Regions from separate parts of the Streptomyces sp. NPDC104761 genome, predicted to be linked through region 2. Evidence: riboswitches for the same ligand, from Rfam matches in the RefSeq annotation. Region 2 holds a riboswitch; the other holds the start of a gene.

Region 1 (3,395 bases), on a different contig from region 2:
GGTCTTCACGACGACGACCTTCATGCCCGCCATGACGGCGCTGGCGGCGTTGGTGCCGTGTGCGGACGACGGGATCAGGCACACGGTCCGCTGTGCGTCGCCGTTGGCGCGGTGGTACGCGCGCACGGCGAGCAGGCCGGCGAACTCGCCCTGCGATCCGGCGTTGGGCTGCAGGGACACCTTGTCGTAGCCGGTGACCTCGGCGAGCCGCTCCTCCAGCTCCCGGATCAGGGTCAGGTAGCCCTGCGCCTGCTCGGCGGGCGCGAACGGGTGCAGCTGGCCGAACTCGGGCCAGGTGACCGGCTCCATCTCGGTGGTCGCGTTGAGCTTCATGGTGCAGGAGCCCAGCGGGATCATGCCGCGGTCCAGCGCGTAGTCCCGGTCCGCGAGCCTGCGCAGGTAGCGGAGCATCGCGGTCTCGGAGCGGTGCTGCTGGAAGACGGGGTGGGTCAGGTAGCCGTCGGTGCGCAGCAGCGCCTCGGGGAGCGAGTCCTCGACGACGGCGTCCAGCGCCTCGACGTCGCCCTTGACGCCGAAGGCCGTCCAGACGGCGCTCAGCTGGGCGCGGGTGGTGGTCTCGTCGCAGGCCATGGAGACGTGGTCGGCATCGACGAGCCGCAGGTTGACACCGGCCTCGCGGGCGGCGGCGGCGATCCCGGCGGCCTTGCCGGGCACGCGCGCGGTGAGGGTGTCGAAGTAGGCGCCGTGCACGATCTCGACACCGCCGGCCGTGAGCCCCGCGGCGAGGATCGTGGCGTAGCGGTGCGTCCGCTGCGCGATGGCCCTGAGCCCCTCGGGCCCGTGGTAGACGGCGTACATGCCGGCCATCACGGCGAGCAGCACCTGCGCGGTGCAGATGTTGCTGGTGGCCTTCTCCCGCCGGATGTGCTGCTCGCGGGTCTGCAGCGCCAGCCGGTACGCCTTGTTCCCGTCGGCGTCCACGGAGACACCCACGAGGCGCCCGGGCAGGCTGCGCGCGAACTTCTCGCGGACCGCCATGTAACCGGCGTGCGGACCGCCGAAGCCCATCGGCACACCGAACCGCTGGGTGGTGCCGACGGCGATGTCGGCCCCGAGCTCACCGGGCGAGGTCAGCAGGGTGAGCGCGAGCAGGTCGGCGGCGACGGTGACGAGCGCACCCACCTCGTGCGCCTGCTCGACGACGGCCTTGATGTCGCGTACGGCACCGGAGGCGCCGGGGTACTGGACGAGCACCCCGTTGATCTCCCGCCCGGCGAGCTCCGCCGGAATGCCGTCGGTGAGGTCGGCGACCACGACCTCCACGCCCGTGGGCTCGGCCCGGGTCTGGATCACGGCGACGGTCTGCGGCAGCGCGTCCGCGTCGACGACGAAGACGCCCTTCTTGTTCTTGCCCATGCGCAGCGAGAGGGCCATCGCCTCGGCGGCGGCCGTGCCCTCGTCGAGCAGCGAGGCACCGGAGGTGGGCAGCCCGGTGAGGTCGGCGACCACGGTCTGGAAGTTCAGCAGCGCTTCCAGGCGCCCCTGGGAGATCTCCGGCTGGTACGGCGTGTAGGCCGTGTACCAGGCGGGGTTCTCCATCACGTTGCGCAGGATGACGGGCGGCGTGAAGGTCCCGTAGTACCCCAGGCCGATCATCGAGTCGAGCACCTGGTTCCGGTCGGCCAGGGAGCGCAGTTCGGCCAGCACCTCGGCCTCGGTGCGGGCACCGGGCAGGTCGAGCCGGTCGGCGTTCTTGATCACGTCCGGCACGGCGGCGGCGGTCAGCTCGTCGAGCGAGCCGTAGCCGACCTGGGCGAGCATCTTGGCCCGCGCCTCGTGGTCGGGGCCGATATGGCGCTGCTCGAAGGGAATACCCTGCTCGAGTTCGGAGAGCGGGATGCGCTGGGCGGTCATTGCGGAGGCCTCCTGGTCTGACGCGACCTTCGAGGGGTACCCCGGCACGGGTACCCCGACGGCCTCCCCCTCTGTCATCTGACCTGAGAGCTTCGCCGGTGCGCCCTAGCGGGCCATCGGCTTGCACCGTCGGTGAGAGCGGACACCGTCGACATCCGCCCTGCTTTCCAGAGTGACCTCGTCCGTGCGGTACGTGGGCCTGAGAGATTCCGGGGAGGATTTGCTCCTTCGGCGCCTCCGGTTTCCCGGAGGACTCTCCCGCACGGGGTCAGCAGCCGCTGTCAGCCTACCAGCGGGGGCAACACCGGAGCCTTCGAGTGGCCGCCTCCTTCAATGTGCTCTTTTGTAGTGCTTACGGATGAGTTGCGACCAAGTGGAGGGCCCGTGCAGACCGACATCGATCCGCGCAACCTGATCGGCCGCAAGGCGTTCGACCGCAACGGCACGAAGATCGGCACGATCGACGAGGTGTACCTCGACGACGCGACGGGCGTGCCGGAGTGGGCGGCCATACGCACCGGCCTGTTCTCCAGGGACGCCTTCGTCCCCCTGGAACCCAGCGAACTGGTCGAGGGCACTCTTCAGGTCCCCTTCGACCGCGCCCTGATCAAAGACGCCCCCGACTTCGGCGTGGGCCGCCACCTCTCCCCCGAACAGGAGCTGCAGCTCTACCACCACTACGGCCTGGACACGAGCGCCCCGCCACAGGACCATCCGGACCACGACTTCGGCAAGCTGGCGGGAACGGAGGACGCGGGCGCGTGAGGCCGACGCGGCCGAAGCACATGGCTGCGGGCAGTCGTGCCGCTGGGGCGATGGGCCGGTAAGCGTCCCCACCCCCGCCCAGCTCCACCCGCGGTCACGCACGCACGCCGTCCGCCGGACTCCCCGGCACCAACGGCAATGGCTCCGCGGGCTCCAGCTCGGGATCCTCGACCCGGAACGTCCGCACTCTCCCCGGCCCGACCGACCCCGGCGTCTCGAACCGCACCGTCACCCGCCCCAGCCCACTCCCCTGCACCCATCCGTGTCCGTACTCGGAGTGCCGCACGTCGTGCCCCGCGGGCCACCGCCGCTCGGCAGCCGCCTGCTCCTCGGTGACCGGCTCCGCAGCCTCGTCCTCCGCTGTGAACTCCGCCGCCCCCTCCCCGGCCGCCGCCTGCGCGAACAGGTCCTCCTGCGTGTAGTCGGCCAGCCCCGTCACCCCCACCCCCAGCAGGCGTACACCCCCCGTCGTGTCCACCGAGTCCAGCAGCCGCGCCGCCGCCTCCCGCACCACCGCCGGGTCGTCGGTCGGCCCCCTGAGCGTCTCGGACCTGGTGAGCGTCGAGAAGTCGTACCGCCGCACCTTCAGCACGATGGTCCGCCCGGACAGCCCGGCCCCCCGCAGCCGCCTTACACACCGGTCGGCCAGCCGCTGCACTTCCATCCCCACCCGCAGCCGGTCGTGGATGTCCACGTCGTAGGTGTCCTCGACGGACACCGACTTGGCCTCCCGCTCGGCCACCACGGGCCGCTCG
Region 2 (3,395 bases):
CGAAGAGGCGGACCCGGCCGCCGGAGGCGGGACCGTCCAGTTCGGTGCGGCCGGCCCGGCAGAGCTGGGCGACCGCCTCCGGCGGCAGCGGGACACCCACGACACCCCCGGGGTTGACGGCGATGCCGACCTGCGGGGGCAGTCCGCGGGCGAACTCGACCGCCGGGGCGATCGTGTACGACAGGTGGGAGCCGGCCACCTGCCGGAACTGCTCCTCGGAGCTGAAGACCGGCACGTACACCTGGCCCTCGATCTGCGTGGTGGGCAGGTCCAGCGGGCCGCTGTGCGGGCCGCCGCCCTCGGGCAGCGGGATCCACAGGAAGCTCCGGCCCAGTACCTCGATGAGCCGGCCGGCCGCCGCGGGCACGCCGAGGGAGGCCGACAGGACCTCCTCCAGTTCGTTGCCGGGCCACCCGCCGTGCGGGTGGGGGTGCGCCTGTGCCGGGAAGTCCGCGGGAATGTCCGCCGGGAAGTCCATCTGCCTACCGCCTGCTGGAAACCGCTGCTGAGGCTGGAAAGGCTAGCGGGTGACGCCGACAAAGCCACCCCACCAGCCGGTTCGGCCCCGATGGCGGCCTCAGCCCGCGAAGCCGATCCGGCGCAGTACGTCCGCCGCGGCCCGGTCGAGGAGGACCGCCGAGCCGACGCCCTCGGGAAGTCTGCCCCTCTCCGCCGCCCGCAGCAGCCGGCCGGCCGCCCTGCGGTGGCGCAGGAAGGCGTACCGGGAGACGCCCCGGCCGCGCTCGCGCTGGCCGTCCAGGGCCGTGCCCGGCGTGACGTCGAGCAGCAGCAGGTGCAGGGTGCCGCCGCGGCGGCGGGCCTCCCGGGCCAGCCAGTCGCGCACCCAGGCCTGGGTCCCGCAGTCGTGCACGACCACGCCCTCGCCGGTGCCGAGGGCGCGGCGCAGCCCGGCGTAGTGGGCGAGGCGGACCAGCGGGCGGTAGACGGCGTACGGCAGGAGACGGGCCAGGCGGGCGTCCCAGCGGTCGCGGGTGTCCTGGGAGTCGATGCGGATGCCCTGCACGGTGCGGTGCATCAGGGTGGATTTTCCGCTGCCGGGCAGCCCGGTGACCACGACCAGGTCCCGGGGGCCGAAGAGCAGGCCGTGCGGGCTGTGCCCGGCCCGGCCGCGCAGGTCGCGGACGACCGGCGCGGCGAGCTCGTCGCACCGCTCGCGGGCCGGGGCCGCCGGCTGCCGGGGCAGGGCGATGCCAGTCGTCGTCGCGTATGCCGTGGTCCTTGTCACCGTGATCGTCCTCCCTGGGGGTTCAGGAAAGGTTTTCCCCACGAACCGTAAAGAGAAGGTAATGCACGGTGTCTCGCGGTTCCGTTCGCGTCCTGCCACAGGGCCGTCACAAAGGCGCGGGACGGGTCGGGCCTGCCACGGCCCCGGGCGGCGTGCAATGATGTCCGCGCCAACTGCATACCGGCCGCTTGAATCCGCGCGGGAGAGTCCCCAGCCGTTCGCTGGGGCGCCGAAGGAGCAAGTCCCTCCCTTGAATCTCTCAGGCCCCGTTACCGCGCGGGCGAGGCACATCTGAAAAGCGGGCCGCTGTGTCAGTGGCTCCACCCAAGGTGCAAGCCGTGATCACGTCCGTGGTCAGGGCGAACCTCTCAGGTTCCGATGACAGATGGGGAGGACAGCCCTCGCCTGTCATGCCCTTGGGACCTTCGGGAGACGACCGACCGATGAGCAGTACCGATTCCGCCGCACCCCGCCGCACCGCGCTCGACGCCCTGCACCGCTCGCTCGGCGCGACCATGACCGACTTCGCCGGCTGGGACATGCCCCTGCGCTACGGCTCCGAGCGCGACGAGCACGTTGCCGTACGCACCAGGGCCGGGCTCTTCGACCTCTCCCACATGGGCGAGATCACCGTGACCGGCCCCCAGGCCGCCGCCCTGCTGAACCACGCGCTGGTCGGGAACATCGCCTCCGTCGGCACGGGCCGGGCCCGCTACACCATGATCTGCCGGGCCGACGGCGGCATCCTGGACGACCTGATCGTCTACCGGCTGGCCGAGACCGAGTACCTGGTCGTCGCCAACGCCTCCAACGCCCAGGTCGTCCTCGACGCGCTCGTGGAGCGCTCCGCCGGGTTCGACGCCGAGGTCCGCGACGACCGGGACGCGTACGCGCTGCTCGCCGTCCAGGGCCCGGAGTCCCCCGGCATCCTCGCCTCCCTCACCGACGCCGACCTGGACGGGCTGAAGTACTACGCCGGGCTGCCCGGCACCGTCGCCGGCGTTCCGGCGCTGATCGCGCGCACCGGCTACACCGGCGAGGACGGCTTCGAGCTGTTCGTGAAGCCGGAGCACGCGGTGGAGCTGTGGCAGGCGCTGACCAAGGCCGGCGAGGGCGCCGGCCTGGTGCCATGCGGGCTGTCCTGCCGGGACACGCTGCGCCTCGAGGCGGGCATGCCGCTGTACGGGCACGAGCTCAGCACCTCGCTCACCCCGTTCGACGCCGGGCTCGGCCGGGTGGTGAAGTTCGAGAAGGAGGGCGACTTCGTGGGGCGCGCCGCGCTCGCCGAGGCCGCCGCCCGCGCCGAGCAGAACCCGCCGCGGGTGCTCGTCGGCCTGATCGCCGAGGGCCGCCGGGTGCCGCGCGCCGGTTACCCGGTGGTCGCCGGCGGCGAGGTGATCGGAGAGGTCACCTCGGGCGCCCCCTCCCCCACCCTGGGCAGGCCGATCGCCATGGCGTACGTCGACGCGGCGCACTCGGCGCCGGGCACGGCGGGCGTGGGCGTGGACATCCGGGGCAGTCACGAGCCGTACGAGGTCGTGGCACTGCCCTTCTACAAGCGCCAGAAGTAGCCCACCGGGCAGCCCACCGGGCGTGACCCCGCGCACATCGCCGCTGATCACGCGTATCCCCAGCAGTCCCCCCTTCACCAGCACTTCCCCGCGTACAGGAGAATTCAGGCCATGAGCAACCCCCAGCAGCTGCGTTACAGCAAGGAGCACGAGTGGCTCACGGCCGCCGAGGACGGCGTGGCGACGGTCGGCATCACGGAGCACGCGGCCAACGCGCTCGGTGACGTCGTCTTCGTCCAGCTCCCGGCGGTCGGCGACACGGTGACCGCGGGCGAGTCCTGCGGCGAGCTGGAGTCGACCAAGTCGGTGTCCGACCTGTACGCCCCGGTCACCGGTGAGATCACCGCGGTCAACGAGGACGTCGTCGACGACCCGTCCCTGGTGAACTCGGCCCCCTTCGAGGACGGCTGGCTCTTCAAGGTGCGCGTCACGGACGAGCCGGCCGACCTGCTCTCCGCCGACGAGTACACCGCCTTCACCGCCGGCTGAGGAGTCGTAGAACGGATGTCTGAGTTGTCGCTTCTGAACACGCCCCTGCACGAGCTCGACCCCGAGGTGGCAGCCGCGGTCGACGCGGA

Evidence for each region. A riboswitch is a leader RNA that binds a small molecule or an ion and turns the genes downstream of it on or off. The one in region 2 is predicted to bind glycine.
Region 1: another riboswitch for glycine. It lies ahead of gcvP (aminomethyl-transferring glycine dehydrogenase); the one in region 2 lies ahead of gcvT (glycine cleavage system aminomethyltransferase GcvT).

What each region holds. Positions count from the first base shown of each region.
Region 1 covers NZ_JBVJNZ010000030.1:9,680-13,074, reverse strand. The annotation lists gene gcvP (aminomethyl-transferring glycine dehydrogenase) at 1-1,875, opposite strand, end outside; glycine riboswitch at 2,053-2,146, opposite strand; gene ACZ63F_RS41705 (PRC-barrel domain-containing protein) at 2,260-2,640, shown strand; gene ACZ63F_RS41700 (DNA polymerase IV) at 2,735-3,395, opposite strand, start outside.
Region 2 covers NZ_JBVJNZ010000012.1:294,698-298,092, forward strand. The annotation lists gene ACZ63F_RS30365 (enhanced serine sensitivity protein SseB) at 1-478, opposite strand, end outside; gene ACZ63F_RS30370 (AAA family ATPase) at 578-1,252, opposite strand; glycine riboswitch at 1,436-1,531, shown strand; glycine riboswitch at 1,532-1,641, shown strand; gene gcvT (glycine cleavage system aminomethyltransferase GcvT) at 1,690-2,817, shown strand; gene gcvH (glycine cleavage system protein GcvH) at 2,929-3,306, shown strand; gene glyA (serine hydroxymethyltransferase) at 3,331-3,395, shown strand, end outside.